2 linked regions of the Posidoniimonas corsicana genome follow. The protein of the gene in region 1 binds, or shares a complex with, the protein of each later gene. Links are inferred from orthologs where the notes say so. Each region holds a gene or a part of one and is shown on either strand. Other genes may lie near its edges. The genes, in order: carB and carA.

Region 1 (11,330 bases):
GCAACCGCGAGCTGCGCGCCGACCTGCGGTCGGCGGGCCTGCGGGTTCGTCGATGGATCCCGCTGGACGTCCGCCGGCGCCACGCGCTTCGGGCGGGGTGGCTGCTGCCGGCGCTGCGCGCCAACGGCTGGATCGTGGTCTGCGAGCGGTAGCGGGCGGCTACGGCGAGGCCGCCTCGAAGCTGAACGTGACGCCGACGCTGTCGCTGATCGCGGGGATCGAGTTGTTCATGCCGTAGTCGCTCCGCTTGATCGGCAGGTCGCAGTGGAAGCCGACGCGGGCCTTGCCTTGCTGGTCTTCCCCCGCGTGCAGCAGGCGGACCGGCAGCGTCACCTCTTTCGAGACGCCGTGCATCGTCAGCTTGCCCTTCACCTGGTAGACGTCGCGGCCCTTGTCGTCGCGCGTCACGCCCTGCGTCTGGCCCGCGAAGGTGATCTCCGGGAACTTCGCTGCGTCGAAGAAGTCGGCGTTCATGAGGTGCTTGTCACGCGCCTCGTTGCCGGTGCTGATGCTGGCGACCTTCACCGCCAACTCGAACCGGCTGCCCTCGGGGTTGGCCGGGTCAAGCGTGACCCTGCCGGACGCCTCCTTGAACATGCCGTAGGTGAAGCTGTACCCCAGGTGACCGACGCTGAACACCACCGAGGTGTGCGCGCCGTCCACCACGTACTGGGCGGGCGCGGCCTGCGCCTGGTTGGAGGCCAACAGCGCGAGGGCGACAAGCAGCGGAAACGGGCGGGGCATAGCGGTGCTCCTGGTGGGGGATCGCTTGCGGTTGGGGGGCGGCGGCCCTGCGGTTACGCCCGACGAATCCCCGTTGGTGCGGCAAGAACGTGGGGCGCTCGTCGAATCTATTCCCAACGGGCCTAATCGACTATTATCAGAATGCGAGCGGATTGCCTACTCCCCAGGACGACCAGATGACCTCTCCCATCCTCCTGCAGCTCGACGGCCTGAGCGGCCTGATGCCGATCATCGTCACCTTCATGGTGATCGTGCTCTTGATCGGCGGCGCCATCTTCATCTTCAGCTACGGAAAGCTGTGGCTGCAGGCGTGGTCGTCAAACGTGTGGATGAACCCGTTCGACCTGGTGTTCATGAGCCTCCGCCAGGTGCACGCGCGGACTATTGTCGACGGCCGGATCATGGCCACGCAGGCCGGCGTGGGCAACGACCCCAACACCGGCATCACCACCCGCCGCCTCGAGGCGCACTACCTGGCGGGCGGCAACGTGCCGCGGGTGATTAACGCGTTGATCGCCGCACACCGCGCCGACATCGACCTCGACTTCGACCGCGCCGCGGCGATCGACTTGGCCGGCCGCGACGTGCTGGACGCCGTGAAGACGAGCGTCTACCCGAAGGTGATCGACTGCCCCGACCCGGAGAAGTCGCCCAAGACCACGCTCAGCGCGGTCGCGAAGAGCGGCGTCGAGCTTAAGATCCGGGCCCGGGTGACCGTCCGCACCAACCTGAAGCAGCTGATCGGCGGCGCCACCGAAGAAACAATCGTCGCCCGCGTCGGCGAGGGAATCATCACCGCCATCGGCTCGGCCGAAGACCACCAGGCGGTGATGGAGAACCCGGACCGCATCTCCAAGGCGGTGCTGGAGCGCGGGCTCGACGCGCACACCGCGTTCGAGATCGTGTCGATCGACATCGCCGACATCGACATCGGAGAGAACATCGGCGCCCGGCTGCAGGCGGACCAGGCGGAGGCCGACACACGCAAGGCCCAGGCCTACGCCGAGAAGCGCCGCGCGGACGCCATCGCGCGCGAGCAGGAGATGAAGGCGGACGTGGCCGCCAACCGGGCCGGCGTGCTGCTGGCCCAGGCCGAGGTGCCGATGGCCATGGCCGAGGCGTTCCGCAAGGGCACGCTCGAAACCTCCCAGAACGGCTCGTCCTAGACCGCTATGCTACTGGCGCCGCAGGGCGTAGTCGAAGGCGGACTTGATGGACATCTCGGTGTCCGGGTCGGGGTCGGTGAGCAGACGCCACGAGCCGTCGATGTACTCCAGCTCAAAGTCCCGGACCGACTCGCCTTCGCGGGTCTTCATGGGCGAGCCGCTGGTGAGCGGTGACGAGAGCCCGCCGGTCGACGCCTCGCCGGACTGCATCGGGTCGCCACCCTCCATCGCGGCGGCGTCGTCAACGGGCTCGTCAGTCCGCTGCTGATCATTGCTGCTGGACGACTCGTTGTCACGGTTGAAGGTGAACATGGTGACCGTGTACCGCCGCGTGATGGTGATCGTGCCGCGGTAGCTGTCACCCTCGTTGACCGGCGGGTGCAGCTGGTGCTCGACGGTCTGCGTCGACTCGGTGTTGGCGCCGCCGGTGGGGCCGGGGTCGCGGGCCGTGCCTGCGCCTGCGGTGCCCACGAGGCGGTTCACGTCCTCGAAGATGTGCTCAAACTTCACCTCCGCCTCGGGGCGTGGCGAGGTCGCGGGCGTGGGGGGCGCGGGGGTTTCTGGCTCGCAGCCAATCACCAGCAGCGGGACGCAGCCGAGCAGGCCGAGCGCCGCCGCCACGGCCGGCGCCTTGGTCCGGCGGGTCGGGGCAGAGGGGGGAAGCGACAGCATCGTCATTGCTAGCGACGGCCTCGTAATAAGCTGGTTGAGAACGGCGATGGTCACCGTCGGGGCCTCGGCCGCGTCGGTTCTTTCAGGATAGCATTTGCCCCCGGCCCGGGCCAACCGACGTCGCGCGGCCCGCAGCGCAACCGGACTAATCCCCCCAGCCGGGCTATCCCCACGCGATCGCCGTAGCGCGGTGGTCAGTTCGCCGCCGCGGTCGGCTCCGGCCCGTAGTAGAGAACCGCAAATGCCACGGCCAGCACCGCCAGGTAGATGTACACGTTCGCCACGCCGACCCAGTGCGTCCAGTGACGCTGGGCGCCCCTCCGGCGGTCGCTCCACACTCCCAGCGTCACGAACGCGATCGCGATCAGCTGGGGCACGATCGCCGCCAGGTAGGCGGCGACCACGGCGTCTTGGTAGGCAGCGCCCACGCGGCTGTAAAAGTACGACCGCAGCATGTATCCCACAATCGGCTCGGCCGCCATCCAGAGGAACGTGACACGCCACGCCGCGAACTTCGATGTGCGGGCCAGGCCCAGGCTGACGGCGAACAACGCGACGCCGCGCAGCAGCACGTAGAGTTCAAATGCGGTCGCCATCCGCCAGCCGTCGAACGCCACTCCCGCCCACAACGCGATGTGCAGCGCGACAGACAGCGAGGACAACAGCAGCAGCCCGTGCCCCGGCTGCCACACGGCGACGCCGGAGCGGCGGGCCGACAGCACTACACAAAGCGCCGACATCTCGGCAGACGCGGGCAAGAACCAGAGCAGGTTCAGCACCCCGCCCGAGTCGTCCAGAGCCGGCGAGTTGCGGATCGCGGAGAACACCACCGCGAACAACGCCGAGGCGACCGCCATCCACAGCAGCAGGTGGTGCACGCGTAGCGGCGGCAGCGAGTCGCCCCCGCCATTCCCGAGCGGCACCCTGGCGTCGAACGGCGGTGGTTCGTCGATGGGCTGGTGGTGTCCCGCGTCTTCCGCCATGCGTGACCCCGGCTGGTAGGTGGGCAGGATCGCGGTTTGCGGACCGAGCCTACAGCCCGAACCGCTCCTGCAGGCTCTCGACCTGGATCTCTTCTACGCGGAGCGCCTCCATGGCCCGGGTCGCGGCCTCGCACGCCTCGAGCGTGGTCAGGCACGGCACGCCGGCCGCCACCGCGGCGGCGCGGATGCGGCCCTCGTCGGTGCGGGCGCCCTTGCCGACCGGGGTGTTCATCACCAGCGCCACGTTCTCGTCGGCCAGGTAGTCCAACAGGTTGGGGTGGCCCTGCTGGATCTTCTTCACCTCGCCGCACTCGACGCCCGCCTCCCGCAGCACCTTGCCGGTGCCCGGCGTGCAAAGGATCGAGAAGCCCAGTGCGGCCAGCCGCCGGGCGAGCCCGACCGCCGCCGGCTTGTCCCGCGGCGCCACGCTCAGGAAGATGTTCCCCGACTCCGGCAGCACGGTGCCGGCCGCCAGCTGGCTCTTGGCGAACGCCAGGCTGAACCGCGGGCTGATGCCCATCACCTCGCCGGTGCTGCGCATCTCGGGGCCCAGCACGATGTCCACGCCCTTGAACTTGTTGAACGGGAAGACGGCCTCCTTCACCGACACGTGCGCCGGGATCGGGTCCTTGGTGACGCCCTGCTCCACGAGCGACACGCCCGCCATCACCTTCGCGGCGACCTTTGCCGCCGGCAGGCCGGTCGCCTTTGACACGAACGGCACGGTGCGGCTGGCGCGGGGGTTCACCTCGATCACGTACAGCACCGGACGCGACTCGCCGCCCTGCTCGCCCTCCCAACGCACCGCGTACTGCACGTTCATCAGGCCCTTGACGTCCAGCTCCTTGGCCAGGGCCACGGTCGCCTCGCGGATCTCCTGCAGAACGGGGCCGGGCAGGCTGTAGGCGGGGATCGAGCAGGCCGAGTCGCCCGAGTGCACGCCCGCCTCCTCGATGTGCTCCATGATGCCCGGCACGACAACGGTCTGGCCGTCGCCGATGGCGTCGACGTCCACCTCGGTGGCGCCCTCCAGGAACTTGTCGATCAGCACCGGCTGCCCCTGGGCGGCGATGAACGCCGCGGCCACAAACCGCTCGAGCTGCGCGTTGTCGTAGCAGATCTCCATCGCGCGGCCGCCCAGCACAAAGCTCGGGCGGACCAGCACCGGGAAGCCGATCTCGCCGGCGATGCGGCGGGCCTCGTCCATCGTACGGGCGATGCCGTTGGGCGGCTGCCGCAGGCCGAGCCGCTCGAGCAGCGCGGCGAACTTCTCGCGGTCCTCGGCGTCCTCGATCGCGTCGACGCTGGTGCCGATGATCGGCACGCCCGCCTCCTGCAGCGCGCGGGCCAGGTTGAGCGGGGTCTGGCCGCCGAACTGCACGATCACCCCGTCCGGCTGCACGCGGTCGCAGATGTTCAGCACGTCCTCGACCGTCAGCGGCTCAAAGAACAGCAGGTCAGACGTGTCGTAGTCGGTGCTGACGGTCTCCGGGTTGGAGTTAACCATGATCGACTCGATGCCGAGCTCACGCAGCGCGAAGCTGGCGTGGCAGCAGCAGTAGTCGAACTCGATGCCCTGGCCAATGCGGTTGGGCCCGCCGCCCAGGATCATGATCCGCTTCTTGTCGCCGTCGGGCTTGGGCGGGGTCTCGTCCTCGTCCTCGTAGGTCGAGTAGAAGTAGGGGGTGTAGGCCTCGAACTCGGCGGCGCAGGTGTCGACCGACTTGAACGCGGTCTGGATGCCCCGCTTGATACGCTCGGCCCGCACCTCCAGCTCGCCGCGGCCGAAGATGGCCGAGAGCTGACGGTCGGAGAACCCAAACCGCTTCGCGGTGCGGAGCTGGGCGTCGGTGATCGATTCCCATGTGAACCCGTCCTCGGCCAGGGCCCGCAGCTCGTCCTCGGTCTCGACGATCTCGTGCAGGTTGTCGAGGAACCAGGGGTCGATGCCGGTGATCTCGAACACCTCGGCCGCCGACAGGCCCAGCTTGAACGCGTAGCGGACGTGCCAGATGCGGTCGGGGCCGGCCGAGGCGAGCTGCGCGCGGATCTCTTCCTCGTCGGGCCGCTGGTCGCCCGGCTCGCCGTTGGGTCCGTACCACAGGTCGTTCTTGTCGCAGCCGAAGCCGAACGCGCCGACCTCCAGCCCGCGGAGCGCCTTCTGGAAGCTCTCCTTAAACGTGCTGCCGATGGCCATGGTCTCGCCGACGCTCTTCATCTGCGTGGTGAGCTTGTCGTCGGCGTCGGGGAACTTCTCGAACGCAAACCGCGGGATCTTAGTCACCACGTAGTCGATCGACGGCTCGAAGCACGCGGTGGTCTCGCGCGTGATGTCGTTGGGCAGCTCGTGCAGGCGGTAGCCCACGGCCAGCTTGGCGGCGATCTTGGCGATCGGGAAGCCGGTCGCCTTGCTGGCCAGCGCGCTGGAGCGGCTGACGCGGGGGTTCATCTCGATGACGATCATCCGCCCGTCGGCCGGGTTGATCGCGAACTGGATGTTGGAGCCGCCGGTCTCGACTCCGATCTCGCGGATCACCGCCAGCGACGCGTCGCGCATCCGCTGGTACTCCTTGTCGGTGAGCGTCTGGGCCGGGGCGACGGTGATCGAGTCGCCGGTATGGATCCCCATCGCGTCAAAATTCTCGATCGAGCAGATGATCACGACGTTGTCGTCCGCGTCGCGCATCACCTCCATCTCGTACTCTTTCCAGCCGAGGATCGACTCCTCGATCAGCACCTCGGTGGTCGGCGACAGGTCCAGGCCGTGCCGCACCATCTGGTCGAACTCTTGGCGGTTGTAGGCGATGCCGCCGCCGGAGCCGCCCATGGTAAAGCTGGGCCGGATAATCGCCGGCAGGCTGATGTGCTCAATCCACTCGCGGGCCGCTTCGAGCGTCTGGACCGTCTTGCCCTTGCAGACGCCCAGGCCGAGTTTGTCCATCGCGGCCTTGAACCGCTCACGGTTCTCCGCCTTGTCGATCACGTCCGCGTTGGCGGCGATCATCTCGACGCCGTACTTCTCCAGCACCCCGTGCTTGTCGAGGTCCATCGCCAGGTTGAGCGCGGTCTGGCCGCCGAGCGTGGGCAGCAGCGCGTCGGGACGCTCCTTGGCGATCACCTTCTCCACCACCTGCCAGGTCAGCGGCTCGATGTACGTCCGGTCTGCCGTGGCCGGGTCGGTCATGATGGTGGCCGGGTTCGAGTTGACCAGCACCACCTCGTAGCCCTCTTCGCGGAGGGCCTTGCACGCCTGGGTGCCGGAGTAGTCAAACTCGCAGGCCTGGCCGATCACAATCGGGCCGCTGCCGAGGAGCAGAATCTTGTGGATATCGTCGCGTCGAGGCACGTCGGGGCGGGGGGAAGGCGGTCGTGCGGCGGGGGGAGGCGGGGCGACGCAGCCCGACCTTGTCCTGCCGGAGCGGGTAAAATCGCTCCAAGGTAGCACGCCGGTAGCCGGCCCGACAACCGGCTGAATCCCGCGGTCAGGAGTTGTCCGATTCGTCGCCCGCGGCCGGTGCGGGATTCTCCGCCCCGGCCCCACGCCCCTGCTCGTTTTTCCGCTGCTCTTTCAGCATCTCGGCCTGCCGCTGGAGCTCCTTCCGTTGTTGGTCGAGTTGCTCCCGCACCCGCGCGACCTCCTGCATCGCCTGTTGGGCCTGCTGCATCGCTATGGCGCGCTGCTTCGCGGCCTCTTCCCGCGCTTGCTGGACCTGCTGCTTGGCGGCCTCGACCTGCTCGCGGAGCTGATCGCGTTGCTCGGTGAGCTGGGTGGCCTGCTCCCGGAGTTGCGAGAGCTGCTGGCGGTTGTCCCGCGGTTTATAGAGAACTTGCATCGCTTCCTCGACACTCGGCACGGCCGCGTCGAGCTCTTCGTCAGTGCGTCCTTGTACGCAGCGAAGCAGGATCAGTGTGGAACCTGGCGCCCGGCCCGGACCGAGCTCGCGGAGTTCGAACAACTGGCCGCGCACTTCGACCTGACTCGCGGGGCCCCCCGAGCCACGCAGGGTTGCGGCAAGGGCGTCAGATTCTCGTCCGGGATCCACCACCGCCATGAGGCCTGTCGCTTCGCCTGCCAAGCCATCTTTCTTCGCAGCACGGACGAGCCTTAGGTGCGGTCGCGGCCGCGGGTCGCCCGGAAACAACACCGGCATGTGCGCACCAACGCTGAGATCCGCGATAACGGCCCACCCCATCGGGTCGATCGCTGACGGCTCGTGCTCTGCATTCCAGCTCCCCTGCTTCATCGTCGACTCGGGGCCATACTGTGAACCGCCTGACGTCTGCAATCTCTGCTGCAGCTCCTCAATCACCCTGCCCTGCACCTCGAGCCGCCGCCGCATGGCGTCGAGCTGATCGTTGACGCCCGGCGAAGCCGATACGAGCGGGCTGGCGAGTCCGCTCGCTGAATCGCTATCGGAGAACTTCTTCACCGATTCGAAGCGTGGGTCGTGCTCCTGCAGCAACTGCGTCGCCTCAGCGACGGTGCGGCCCGTGAGTGGGATGGCCTTGTCGATGCCCGGCAGATTCAGATTGCCTTCCGCGTCGGTGACCGCCACTTGTTGCTCATGCACTTCACGGGGAACCCTCTGGCGTTCACCCTCGGGCGACATGCGTTCTTCGAACACCGTGTGTGAGCGGCTGATCACGATCCGATCGCCCGGCTCGACGGTGTCACGGCTCGACTCAGCCGAGGGCGACATAGCCGCCACCGGAGGCGTCGGGGGCCCTGGCGGCAACGCCGCGTCTGGGGGCACAGGAGCAGTCGGAGGGAACGGCGCAGTGATGTTGAGCGACGGCGATGGCGGTGGGGTTGGGGCGCCGCCATTGGCTGCGGAACGCTGCAACTGCTCGGCGTGCTTCTGCAGCATCGCCATCTCTCGCTGCAGCTCTAACGCCCTGGCCTGGGCCTGCATTGCCTCGGCCTGCATCACCGGAGCTCGAGAGCGCTCGTTGCGACGCGCTGCCGATTCCTCCCCTCCACCTTCCGCGCGGCGTAACTGGACGCCGGCCTCCTGCTGCGCCGCAACGAGCGCCTGCTTCGCCCGGGCGAGCTGCTCGGCGGCGTCGAACATCTCGTCGACGGACGCCGGCGTGCCTTCCTCCATCGCCATCTGCAAGTGCAAGAACCGCGTGCGTTTCAGTGCTCCGTCGACGGCGGCCTGCAACTGACGCACCGCCTCGTCCCGCTCGCCGCGGAGCAGGTGCAGCTCGGCCAGCGCCGACGCGTACCGGCTCTCGGCGGCGGCCAGCGGCGTGGCGTTGATCGTCCCCTGCTCGTGCCGCATCCGGATCATTTGAACCAAACGTCGATACGCGTCGACTAGCTCTTGCTGCGGTTCGGCTCTTGCCGGGTCCGGCTTCGCGTCGACCAGATCGAGCTGCACGTGTTCGACCTCTACTTCCACGGGCAACTCGATCGCATTGTCTGTAGCTTTCTGTTTGTCGGCATCCGTCGACCGTTCGCTGAGTTCGGCCGCGACCAGATCAAACCGCTTGTCGAGCGTCCCTTCAGCCCGGTGCTTCTTCGACGCAAACAGGCTGAGGAAGTCTTGGCCAGGCGAGGCGGCCTCCAGCTTGTCAATCAACCTCCGGCGAGGATCGGCCGGGTCGCCGAACCCGGTTGCGACCAGCCAATCCGCCTCCTCGCGGGTGAGCCTGGGTCCGTGCGGGTCCTTCATCAGCCCCTCGACAAGCATCGCCTGATTGAGGGGATTGGCGACCTCGGGTTGGCTGTTGGGCACGCCACGGTCGGCGGCGATCGAGATGGCGATAGCGCCTGCTTCCTCGGACTGCGCCGGAGTGGAGTCGAGCGTCAGCGGAGGACCAGACGCGAGCGTCGATGCGGCGCGGGGCGACGCACTTGTCGTGGCGAGCACGGCGGCCATGGTTAGGACAACGGCGACAATGGCCGGCTTGGCGTAGGCGGCGATGAGCATCGTGTGGACTCCGCTGGCGGTGAGTTGTTGAACGACCGGAGAGAACGCCGCGGCGGCGCCGCCCGAGTTGATCACGGGGGCTACCGGCGCGGCCTCAGTCGGCCGGCCGCCGGCCACCACGCCCATCGCGACCGACAGCGACACGCCCCGCCGCACCAACCGGGAGCGGAGCTGACGCTTGCCCCGCACCAGGCAGCCCTGCACGCCGGCCACGGTGGTGTCGAGCTGGTCGGCGATCTGGCTGCGGCTCAGGCCCTCCAGGTACCGCAGCACCAGCGGCACTTGGTACTTGTCCGGCAACGCCCGCAGCTCTTCCATCAGGGCCGCGGCGAGCTGCCGCCGCTCGATGTCGGGGAACGCGGGCTCGGGCTGCGGGGGCTCGGCGTCGAGCGGCTCCTCGCGGCGACGCAGCCTCGTGCGGCGGACGTCGCACGCCGCGCGGAGCGCCACGCGGTACAGCCAACCGGCGGCCGAGTCGTTGGCGCGGATGCTGTCGGCGCGACGCAGCAGGATCAGGAAGGTCGCCTGGAAGGCGTCCTGCGCGTCCTGCTCGCGGTGCAGCACGTTGCGGCAGACGCCCCACACCATCGACGCGTGTCGGTCGAGGATCTGGGCCAGGGCTTCCCGGTCGCCGGACCGGCGGAACCGCATCAGCAGCTCTCCGTCGGTCGGGGCGATGGCCTCGCCGCCGCGGTGGGCGCGGGCCGAGCTCAGCAGGCGTTTGGCGGTGGTCGGCATCGGGCACTCCAGGGGCGTCGAAGCAAGTCGGCTTGCTGCCGCTACCTGTATTGAGGCCGATTATGCCCTGGGCGAACCCCGAAAAGTGAAGAAAAACTCCCCGCCGCGCCCGCTAGCGCCGCCGGCGGTCCGCCATCCGCTCGAGGAAGTCGGTCGGCTTGCTGGCCTTGATGACGGTCTCAATCTCGTCGGCCGTCATGCCGCGGTCCAGCATCTCGCGCTTAAGGTCGTTCTCCATCCGGCTGCGGTGCAGCGACGACGCCATGCCGGCGCAGATGCTGAACACCGTGATCAGCAGCGCTGTCAGGCAGCCGATCGCGATAATGACCAGCACGAAGAACTGGTCCGAGTTGATGTTCATCGACGGGTACGAGGCGTCTTGAGCCAGTAGGAGTAGCATTGCGGTCGCCTTGCGGCTGGCTGGGAGGTTGGGGCCGGGAAAAGCGTCGACCGGCGTATTGTCCAGGAATTCGCACGCGGTGGGCAGATCTTTGCCGGCCAGTGGAAGAAATAGCGCAATCGCTTCGCGGCGAGTGCGGTGGGGCACGAACGCTTATGCGGAATGTGCCTGTTAATTAGGCTTCGGCTGCCCGCCGCTCGTTGACTTACTCACGTAAGCCGTTTACCGTAAACGAGTTGACGCGTCACGCGACGCTGCCCACCAGATTGCCGCCCGCCCGCCACCCTCGCTGCCCACTGCCTGCCGTGTCCGATAAGCCCTGGGGCGGAGTTTTCGAGTCCGCCACCGACGAACGCGTTGAGGAGTTCACCGAGAGCGTGAGCTTCGACCGCCGGCTCTACGAGCACGACATCCGCGGCTCCATCGCCCACGCACGGATGCTGGCGGAGGTAGGCGTCCTGACGGCGGACGAGCGGAAGCAGATCGTGTCGGGACTGACCGCCATCGGCGACGCGATCGCCGCCGGCAAGTTCCCCTTCAAGCGGGAGCTGGAAGATGTCCACATGAACATCGAGCGGGCGCTGGTCGAGCGGATCGGCGACATCGGCCGCAAGCTCCACACCGGCCGCAGCCGCAACGACCAGGTCAGCACCGACTTCCGGCTGTGGGTCCGCGACGAGATCGACGCCAT
Region 2 (10,466 bases), 160 kb from region 1 along the record:
GGCATAGCAGGGCAGGGCGGTTGATAGAGGTTCCGCGGCCCGGCGGGGCCGCTCTGGCGGTAGTATATCGCCGCCCGCCGGCCCGCGACACCGGCGGCCGCGGCGCCCGCCGGCGTGGGCGCCGCTGCTAGACCTGGGTCCCCGGGGGCCTTATATTGCGGGATTCTCCCGATCCCAGGCGCCACGACCCCCTCGCAGACTTTCCGCCCGAGCGACCCATGCAAGCAGCGATCGAAAAGGCCGACACCCTGATCGAGGCGATGGGCTGGATCCGCGAGTTCCGCGACAAGGTCACCGTGATCAAGCTCGGCGGCAGCGTCATGGAGGACGAGGACGCGCTGCGGCACCTGCTGGTGGACATCGTGTTCATGGAAACGGTCGGCATGCGGCCGATCGTCGTGCACGGCGGCGGCGCCGCGATCAGCCGCGCCATGGCCGAGGCGGGCATCGAGCCCAACTTTGTGCAGGGCCGCCGCTACACGGACGACGCCACGCTGGCCATCGTCGAGAAGGTGTTGGCGGGCCAGATCAACGAGTCGATCGCCGAGCAGATCGAGGCCTTCGGCGGCCGCGCGATGCCGCTCAACTTTGTCGGCGAGTCGGACAACAACGTGCTGTTCGGCGAGCGGATCACGCTCGACGGCGAGGACGGGCAGCCGGTCGACCTGGGCCACGTCGGCCAGGTGACCCGCGTCGACCGCGACATCATCGACAACCTGTGCTACGCCGGCCAGGTGCCGGTGATCCCATCGATGTGCGTCGACGAAGCCGGGAACAAGTACAACGTCAACGCCGACACGGCCGCCATGGCGGTCGCCCAGGCGGTGGGCGCCGAGAAGCTGGTCTTCCTGAGCGACGTGAACGGCGTCCGCCAGGACAAGGACGACCCCGACTCGCTGATCCACACGCTCAACGCCCAGAAGGCCCGCGAGCTGATCTCCAGCGGCGTGATCGCCAGCGGCATGATCCCCAAGGTCGAGGCCTGCCTGGCCACCCTGGAGAAGGGCGTCCGCAAGATCCACATCATCGACGGCCGCCTGCGGCACTCGCTGCTGCTGGAGGTCTACACGAACACGGGCGTGGGGACCGAAATAATCGGCGAACCGGCGGCGGCAGTTTAGGGTCTCACGCAGAGTCGCGGAGACGCAGAGGACAGCTAGCGGCTCGAGATCCAGGGTTTGAGCGGTGCATGCTGATCGACTCAATGGAATTAGCGGAGAAATCGTTGACGCGGCGCTAGTAGTACATCGTGAGGTCGGGCCGGGGCTGCTTGAGTCGGTGTACGAGGTAGTTCTTGCCCATGAACTCAAGCAGCGCGGACTCGAAGTGCGGCGGCAGGTTCCCGTTCCCATCGAGTTTCGCGGGATCAGGTTTGACGAGGGATATCGGCTCGATCTGATCGTTGAAGACTCCGTGATTGTCGAGATCAAGTCCACCGAAGCGATCACCGGGGTCCATAAGAAGCAGCTCCTCACCTACTTGAAGCTCATGAAGAAGCCTCTCGGTTTGCTCCTGAACTTCAATACGGAATTGATGAAAGACGGCATTTCAAGAATTGCGAACAACTTACCTGAGAACTAACCCCCAGTTTCCTCTGCGCCTTTGCGTCTCTGCGTGAGGCAATCCGACAATGACCGCTACTACCCAATCGATGTCCGAGCAAACCGCCGCCCTCTTCGACGAGGCGGTCATCCCCAACTACGGCCGGTACCCGGTCTGTTTGGAGCGTGGCGAGGGGAGCCGCGTGTGGGACGATCAGGGCCGCGCCTACCTGGACTTGTTCCCCGGTTGGGGGTGCAACCTCCTGGGGCACTGCCCGCCGAAGGTCGTGAAGGCGGTTCAGGACCAGGTCGCCAAGCTGATCCACGTGCCCAACACCTGGTACACCGAGGCCCAGGGCCGCTGGGCGAAGATGCTCAGCGAGCGGAGCTTCGGCGGCAAGGCGTTCTTCTGTAACTCCGGCGCCGAGGCCAACGAGGCGGCCATCAAGCTGATCCGCCTGCACACGCCGGCCGAGCGGTACAAGATCATCACCTTCCAGGGCGGCTTCCACGGCCGCACCATCGGCGCCGTCACGGCGACCGCGCAGCCCAAGTACCACGAGGGCCTGGGCCCGCTGATGGCCGGCTTCACCTACGCCCCGTTCGGCGACCTCGACGCCGTCCGCGAACTGGTCGACGACGAGACCGCCGGCATCTTGATCGAGCCGATCCAGGGCGAGGGCGGCGTGCGGATCCCGCCCGAGGGCTTCCTGCAGGGCCTGCGGGAGATCGCCGACGAGAACGGCCTGGTGCTGGCGTTCGACGAGGTGCAGGCCGGCTGCGGCCGCACCGGCGAGTGGTTCGCCTACCAGCACGCGTCACTGGGGGACGGGGGCGTTACGCCGGACGTGATCACGTTGGCCAAGAGCCTGTGCGGCGGGGTCGCCGGCGGCGCCCTGCTGACCACGGCCGAGATCGCCCCCAGCCTGCGGCCCGGCATGCACGCGTCGACGTTCGGCGGCAACCCCATCGCTGCGGCGGCCGGCATCGCCACGATCGAGACCATCGAGGAAGAAAACCTGCTGGGCCGCGCCAGTCAGATCAGCGACGCCTTCGCCGCCCGCCTGCAGCCGCTGGTCGACAAGCTGCCGTACGTCGAGGAGCTGCGGGCGTGCGGCCTGATGATCGGCCTGGAGCTGTCGGTCGACGGGTCCCAGGTCGTGCAGCAGTGCATGGAACGCGGCCTGCTCATCAACTGCACCCAGGGCACGGTCATCCGGCTGCTGCCGGCCATGACCCTCACCGACGCCGAGGTCCAGGAAGGGTGCGACATCCTTGTCAACGTGATCGAGAATCTTGAGCTGTGACGCTTCGCCTGCCCCACCCCTCCCGGGTGGGCTGATTTGGCCGACAGCCGAGAACCAGTAGCCGAGAGCCCAACATGCGACACCTGGTTGCCCTGAGTGATCTGTCGAGCAGCGAGATCGAGGCGATCCTCGCCATCGCCGCGGACCTGAAGTCGAAGTTCGTCAGGGGGGTCCGCGAGCCGCTGTTCCCCGGCCGGATGATGGCGCTGCTGTTCGAGAAGCAGTCGCTGCGGACCCGCGTCAGCTTCGAGTCCTGCATGACCCACCTGGGCGGCGGCAGCATGATGCTGGGGGCCGACGCCGGGTTCGGCAAACGCGAGAGCATCGAAGACTTCACCCGCGTGCTCAGCGCCATGGTCGACGTGATCGTTGTGCGGGCGAAGAGCCACAGCACGGTGGAGGACGTCGCCGCGCACTCGACCTGCCCGGTGGTGAACGGCCTGACCGACCTCGACCACCCCTGCCAGGCGCTGGCCGACCTGCTGACCGTCCGCGAGCGGTTCGGCGGACTCAAGGGCAAGAAGATCACCTGGGTGGGCGACGGCAACAACGTGGCGCGGAGCCTGGCGGTGGGCTGCGCGAAGACCGGCGCCGAGTTCGCCATCGCGACCCCCACGGGCTACGAGCTCGCCAGGGAGTTCGTCGACCAGCTGCGGGCCGACTGCCCCGACGCCGCAATCACCGAGACGACCGACCCCCGCGAGGCCGTCGACGGGTGCGCCGCCATCTACACCGACGTGTGGGCCAGCATGGGGCAGGAGGCCGAGGAGGAGCAGCGCAAACGCGACTTCGCCGACTACCAGGTGAACGCGAAGCTGATGGGCGCGGCGCCGTCCGACGCGATCTTCCTGCACTGCCTGCCCGCCAAGCGGGGGCAGGAGGTCACCGACGAGGTGATGGACTCGCCGCAGAGCCTGGTGGTCGAGCAGGCCGCCAACCGGCTGCACGCGCAGAAGGGCGTGTTGGCTTGGCTGCTAGGCGAGCCGGCTTAGGGCCCGCGGCGGTGCGGCGTCAGCCAAAGATCGCCTCGAGCTCCCGCCGCATCACGCCGGGGTCGGCCTCGACGCCCGACCAGAGTTGGATCCCCACTACGCCCTGCTCGACGAGCATCCCCAGCCCGTCGATCACGCGGCAGCCCCGCTGCTCGGCGGTGTTGATCAGGTGCGTGCGCGGCGGGTTGATGATGACGTCGGCCACCACCATCGAGGGGGTCAGCGTATCGAAGTCGATCGCCAGCCGGGCGTCGACATCCGGGAACAGGCCGATCGACGTGGAGTTGACGACGATGTCCGTCTCCGGCGGCAGGCGGTAGTCGCCCTGCCACTCGGTTGCGACCGCGTCCGCCGCGGTGTTCTCGCGGATGGTCTTGGCGATCACTTCCGCCTTGGCGACCGTGCGGTTGACGATCGTCACCCGCGCCGCTCCCGCCAGCGCGAGCTCCACGCAGATTGCGCGGGCGGCGCCGCCCGCTCCGAACACCACCACCCGCTTGCCGGCCGGGCTCTCGATCCGGCCCAGCGAGCTGAGGAAGCCCTTGCCGTCGGTGTTCTCGCCGATCAGCCGGTCGCCGTCACGCACCACGCAGTTGACCGCCTGGATGACCGATGCGGACTCGGCCAGCCCGTCCAGGTGTTCGATCACCGCGACCTTGTGGGGGATCGTGCAGTTGAACCCGCGGAAGCCCATCGCCCGGGCGCCGCGGACCGCGTCCGCCAGGCCGGCGGCGCCGACCTCGATGGTCAGGTAACGCCAGTCGAGGCCGTGATGCCGGTAGGCGGCTTCGACCATCGCCTGGCTCGGGTTCTCGGCGATCGGCTGGCCGAAGCAGCCGGTCAGCTCCTGCTTGAAGTTGAGTTCCTGCATGGGGCGTGCGGGTTCTTTAGTCCTCGTCGTCACGCAGGCTGGCGATCACGCTGTAGTCCTCCAGCGTGGTGGTGTCGCCGACGGTCTCTTTGCCGGCGGCGATGTCCTTCAGCAGCCGGCGCATGATCTTGCCGCTGCGGGTCTTCGGTAGCGCGTTGGTGAAGCGGATGTCGTCCGGCTGGGCGAGGGCGCCGATCTCCTTGCGGACGTGCTGCTTGAGCGCTTCGCGGAGCTCGTCGCTCGGCAGGGCCTTCTTAAGCGTGACAAACACGGCCACGGCCTCGCCCTTGAGTTCGTGCGGCCGCCCGACCGCCGCCGCCTCGGCCACCTCGGGGTGCGAGACCAGCGCGCTCTCGATCTCGATGGTCGACAGCCGGTGACCCGAGACGTTCAGCACGTCGTCGATACGGCCCATGATCCAGTAGTAGCCATCGGCGTCGCGGCGGGCGTTGTCGCCGGCCAGGTACAGTCCGGGCGTCTTGGACCAGTAGACCTCCTTGTAGCGTTCGTCGTCGCCCCAGATGCCCCGGAGCATGCCGGGCCAGGGGTGCGAGATGGTGAGCCACCCGCCCTGGTCGACCCCGACCTCGGCGCCGTTCTCGTCGACGATCTTGGGCAGCACGCCTGGCAGCGGCACGCAGCAGCTGCCCGGCTTCGTGGCGATGGCGCCCGGCAGGGGCGACATCATGATGCCGCCCGTTTCGGTCTGCCACCACGTGTCGACGATCGGGCACTCCTCATTGCCGATTGTCTCGTGGTACCACATCCACGCCTGCGGGTTGATGCCCTCGCCGACGGTGCCCAGCAGCCGCAGCGAGCTGAGGTCGTGCTTCTCGACGTGCTCGTTGCCCCACTTGATGATGGCCCGGATGGCGGTCGGGGCGGTGTAGAACAGCGTCACCTTGTGGCGCTCGACCATGTCCCAGAAGCGGTCCTCGGCCGGGTGGTTGGGCGCGCCCTCGTACATCAGGCAGGTCGCGCCCGCGGAGAACGGCCCGTAGACCACGTAGCTGTGCCCGGTGATCCAGCCGCAGTCGGCCGTGCACCAGTAGACGTCCCCCTCGCGGTGGTCGAACACCCACTCGAACGTCTTCTTGGCGAACAGGTTGTAGCCGGCGGTGGTGTGCTTGATGCCCTTCGGCTTGCCGGTCGAGCCGCTGGTGTAGAGGATGAACAGCGGCGCCTCGCTGTCCATCGGCTCGGCCGGGCACTCGGGCGAGGCCGCCTTGACCAGCTCGTGCCACCAGTGGTCGCGGCCGTGGGTCCACTCGACCGCCTCGTTGACGCGGTCCAGCACGATGCAGTGCTCGACCGTGGGGCTCTTCTCCAGGGCCTTGTCGACGGTGTGCTTCAGGGGCAACGCCTTGCCGCGTCGCCAGGCGGCGTCGGCCGTGATCACGGCCTTGGCGCCGGCGTCGTTGTTGCGTTCGGCGATCGCCTCGGAGCTGAACCCGGCGAAGATCACCGAGTGCACGGCGCCGATGCGGGCGCACGCCAGCATGGCGATCGCCAGCTCCGGGGTCATCGGCATGTAGATCGAGACCCGGTCCCCCTTCTCGATCCCGAGCGACTTCATCGCGTTGGCGAACCGGCAGACCTGCTCCAGCAGCTCGGCGTAGGTCAGCGTCCGCTGGTCGCCCGGCTCGCCCTCCCAGATGATCGCGGCGCGGTCGCCGCGGCCCTCCGCGACGTGCTTGTCGACACAGTTGTAGCAGGCGTTGGTCTTGCCGCCGACAAACCACTCGGCGAACGGCTCGTTCCACTCCAGCGCGGTGTGGAACGGCTCGAACCAGTGCAGCTCCTCCTTGGCCAGGTCGGCCCAGAACTTGGTCGGGTCGGCGGCCGCCCGCTCCCACAGCTGATCGTACGCCTCGCGGGAGGGGATCCGCGACTGCTTGCTGAACTCTGCCGGCGGCGGGAAGAGCCGCGACTCATGCATCACATTGTCGATCTGACCGTGGGGGTCTGCCATCGAGGGCTCCGCGTAGAAAAAGAGAGCGTGACTAGAGATTGGCGATTGTGGCGGAGCAAAATGCGCGTGTCAAACGAGCGTGAACGGCGGTTGCGCACGTTTTTCACGCTCCGGCAACGCGCCGCGTGGATTCCCTTGGGAGCCCGCTGCGGCGAGTTTACGGTCCCGCCGGGCGGCGCTATAATCACGAAAATCGATTGCCCCCGCCGACCCCCTCCCCCCACACGGAAGCCCCCACCTGTGCCTGAACACGTCGTTATTGTTGGAAGCGGACCCGCCGGCTGGACCGCGGCCATCTACGCCGCCCGCGCCAACCTGAGCCCGGTGGTCTTCGAGGGGGCCGTGACCGAGGAGAACCGCCTGAGCGGCACCATGCCGCTGGGCCAGCTGGCCCTGACCACCGAGGTGGAGAACTTCCCGGGCTTCCCTGCGGGTGACCTCAGCGCGTACTTCAAGACGTCGCTGTCCGAGGAGCACCACTACCTGGCCGACATGCACAAGAAGGAGGGCGTGTCGGGCCCCGAGCTGATGCACCTGATGCGTCAGCAGGCGACCAACTTCGGCACGAAGGTCATCACGGACGACATCGTCGACGTCGACTTCAGCGGGCGCCCGTTCAAGCTCACCAGCAGCCAGGGCGAAACCGTCGAGGCCCACAGCGTGATCATCGCCACCGGCGCCCGGGCCAACTACCTCGGCCTGGACTCAGAAGAGATGTACAAGAACCGCGGCGTCAGCGCCTGTGCGGTCTGCGACGGGGCGCTGCCGCGTTTCCGCAACAAGCCGCTGGTGGTGGTGGGCGGCGGCGACTCGGCGGTCGAGGAGGCCGACTACCTGTCCAAGTACGCCAGCACCGTGCACCTGGTCCACCGCCGCGACACGCTCCGCGCCTCGAAGATCATGGCCGAGCGGGCGGAGAAAAACCCCAAGATCCAGATCGAGTGGAACAGCGAGGTCGGCGAGGTGCTGGGCACCGACGGCGACGGCGTGACCGGCGTGACCCTCAAGAGCACGGTCGACGACTCGACCCGCCAGCTGGACGCCGGCGGCATGTTTGTCGCGATCGGCCACACGCCCAACACGCGGTTTCTCGAGGGCAAGGTCGAGATGAACGACAAGAAGTACCTCAGGTGGACCGTGCCGTTCCGCACCAACACGAGCGTCGAGGGCGTGTTCGCCGCCGGCGACGTCGCGGACGACTACTACCGCCAGGCGATCACCGCGGCGGGCACCGGCTGCATGGCGGCGCTCGACGCCGAACGCTGGCTGGCCGCCCAGGGTCTGTAAGCAAGTAACCAGCAGCGTCCCCTGCCCCGCCCGAGCGGGGCCTCGCAACCCAACGGTCTTAACGTATGTCTCAGCCTGCAAAGCTCGCTCTGGAAGACGGCACGGTGTTCACGGGCGTGTCGATCGGCGCCGAGGGCGAGGTCGACGGCGAGGTCTGCTTCAACACCTCGATGACCGGGTACCAGGAGATCCTCACCGACCCCAGCTACTGCGGGCAGATCGTCACGATGACGTACCCGCAGATCGGCAACTACGGGGTCAACGAGGAAGATGTCGAGAGCTCCAAGCCGCACCTTCGCGGCTTCGTGGTCCGCGAGCACAGCCGCATCCAGAGCAACTTCCGCTGCGAGGAGAGCCTGAGCGAGTACCTGCGTTCGCACAACATCGTGGCGATCGAGTCGATCGACACCCGCGCGCTGGTGCGGCTGATCCGCTCGCAGGGCGCCATGCGGGGCGTGCTGTCGACCACCGACCTGGACGACGCCAGCCTGGTCGCCAAGGCCAAGGCCTCGCCCGGCCTGGTGGGCCGTGACCTGGTGCAGGAGGTCGCGCCCGAGCAGGCCGCCGCCTGGAGCCAGCCGCTGAGCACGTGGACCCGCCTGGACGGTCTGCAGCACGGTCCGCAGGATGATTCGGCGCCGCACATCGCCGCGCTCGACTTCGGCATGAAGTGGAACATCCCTCGGCACCTGGTGAACATGGGCTGCCGGGTCACCATCCTGCCGGGCTCCGCCACCGCCGACGACGTGCTGGCCATCAACCCGGACGGCGTGTTCCTGTCCAACGGCCCCGGCGACCCCGAGCCGGTCGCTTACGCCGTGAAGACCATCCAAGGCCTGCTCGGCAAGAAGCCGATCTTCGGCATCTGCCTGGGCCACCAGCTGCTGTCGCTGGCGTGCGGCGCCAAGACGTTCAAGATGAAGTTCGGACACCGCGGCGCCAACCAGCCGGTGCAGGACCTTGGTACCGGCAAGGTGGAGATCACCTCGCAGAACCACGGCTTCGCGGTCGACGCCGACTCGCTGCCCTCCGACCTGGAGGTCACGCACGTGAGCCTCAACGACCGCACCATCGAGGGCGTGCAGCACCGCTCGGCCCCGGCGTTCAGCGTGCAGTTCCACCCGGAGGCCTCGGCCGGGCCGCACGACAGTCACTACCTGTTCGACCGCTTCTGGCAGATGGTCCAGAACTAGCCGCCGCCTCAGGCGACGCGGCTTGGCCCCCCAGTCGGGCCTGACTTGCGGGCCGCTGCGCCCGCCCGCGGGCTTTTCGTTTGCCTGCCCCCGGAACGTGACCTACGTTTCAGATGGCAGAGCGTACAGACTCACAACGGGCAGAGTCTGTCGCTAGGGCAGCCACCTTTTCTAGGCGTGCGCACCAGCGCGCCGGGCATTCTTCTCCAACCCAACAATGGGCGCCTACCCGATGGCAACCGCTGCGCTAGAACCAACCTTTGCGTGCCTGACCGAGTGGTCCGATCAACGGCAGCGGTACGAGGCCGACCTGCAGGAATCGTTCGACGCGCTCGACGCGTTCCAACGACAGCTCGACGCCTGGCAGCGGCGGCTGGCGGACGAGCAGGAGCAGCTGGATGAGCAGCGGGCCCGCCTGAAGGAGCTGGCGGACGCCAACGGCCAGGCCGACCAGTCCGCCGATCAGCTCAAGAGCGAGAACGCCAGGCTCAGCGAAGAGGCCGAGCAGGCCCGCCAGGGGCAGCAGGACCTGCAGCGGCAGCTCGAGGAGGCCCGCGCCGAGCTGGCCCGCGAGAAGCAGCACTGGAGCGGCGAGCTGGAGCGGGTCGCGAAGCTGCTGGAGCAGCAGTCCGCGGCCCCGGCCGACGCGCCGGCCGCCGCCGGGCCCGGCCCGGCCGTGTCTGGCGACCCCGTGCTGGGGTCGGTAGTCGCCCAGTTCAGCAAGCTGCGGCAGCAACGCGCCGAGCGCGGCCACCGCTAGCCGGCCGCCGCGCCCCGACACACCTAGGCACCTCACCTTGAAGACCAATTCCCTGAACCGAGGCGAACCCGTGACAGCAGCCATCCTTACCCCGCTGAGGGCGTGCCTCCGCTGGAGCGAGTGGCTCGACAGCGAGCTGACCATCGGCGCCGCCGGAGTCGCGCTGCTGCTGATCGGCCTGGCGTTCGGGCAGCCGGTGTTGGCCGGCGCCGGCGCCGTCGGCGCGTGCATGGTCGCCCGCAACCTGATAAAGCGGAGCGGCCGCTTTGGTCCGGTTGCCGGCGGTGACGACTGGGCCGGCCCGCGGCAGGGCGCCGGCGGTCCGCAGCAGCAGGACACGCCGCCCCGGGCGCCGCGGCCGCGGAAGCCGAGCACCAGCGAGGGCGACCTCATCGACGAGATGCTGGCCGACCGGCGGTACGCGCTGCTCTTGCGCCCCGAGACCGCCAGCCAGATCGACCGCGAGCAGTACGTGCGGGCGATCCGCGCCCTGGACGAGGCGATGGCGCTCACTCCGGCCGGCTCGGTGCTGGTGGGGGTGGC

The links.
Region 2: the proteins of carB (region 1) and carA are in contact, whole or in part, in a solved structure (PDB 1KEE), measured with the Escherichia coli proteins. The link is inferred for Posidoniimonas corsicana from one-to-one orthologs.

Annotation. Positions count from the first base shown.
Region 1 is NZ_SIHJ01000001.1:3,751,035-3,762,364, forward strand. The notes cover bases 3,415-7,241. They hold carB (carbamoyl-phosphate synthase large subunit), read right to left. Parts: upstream 6,912-7,241; coding sequence 3,615-6,911; downstream 3,415-3,614. Other genes in these bases: KOR34_RS14410 (hypothetical protein), read right to left, coding at 3,415-3,565; KOR34_RS14420 (sigma-70 family RNA polymerase sigma factor), read right to left, coding at 7,048-7,241. Outside these bases: KOR34_RS14390 (class I SAM-dependent methyltransferase), read left to right, coding at 1-152; KOR34_RS14395 (YceI family protein), read right to left, coding at 160-744; flotillin-like protein FloA, read left to right, coding at 921-1,910; KOR34_RS14405 (hypothetical protein), read right to left, coding at 1,920-2,636; more of KOR34_RS14410, read right to left, coding at 2,777-3,414; more of KOR34_RS14420, read right to left, coding at 7,242-10,239; KOR34_RS14425 (hypothetical protein), read right to left, coding at 10,352-10,639; argH (argininosuccinate lyase), read left to right, coding at 10,945-11,330. UniProt on the Escherichia coli protein: Large subunit of the glutamine-dependent carbamoyl phosphate synthetase (CPSase).
Region 2 is NZ_SIHJ01000001.1:3,915,395-3,925,860, reverse strand. What follows is about bases 7,137-10,099. They hold carA (glutamine-hydrolyzing carbamoyl-phosphate synthase small subunit), read left to right. Parts: upstream 7,137-8,035; coding sequence 8,036-9,163; downstream 9,164-10,099. Other genes in these bases: KOR34_RS15080 (formylglycine-generating enzyme family protein), read left to right, coding at 9,994-10,099; KOR34_RS15085 (hypothetical protein), read left to right, coding at 9,396-9,923; KOR34_RS15095 (NAD(P)/FAD-dependent oxidoreductase), read left to right, coding at 7,137-7,970. Also shown: KOR34_RS15130 (tetratricopeptide repeat protein), read right to left, coding at 1-5; argB (acetylglutamate kinase), read left to right, coding at 219-1,121; KOR34_RS15120 (GxxExxY protein), read left to right, coding at 1,186-1,581; KOR34_RS15115 (aspartate aminotransferase family protein), read left to right, coding at 1,652-2,848; argF (ornithine carbamoyltransferase), read left to right, coding at 2,923-3,840; aroE (shikimate dehydrogenase), read right to left, coding at 3,860-4,711; acs (acetate--CoA ligase), read right to left, coding at 4,728-6,683; more of KOR34_RS15095, read left to right, coding at 6,924-7,136; more of KOR34_RS15080, read left to right, coding at 10,100-10,466. UniProt on the Escherichia coli protein: Small subunit of the glutamine-dependent carbamoyl phosphate synthetase (CPSase).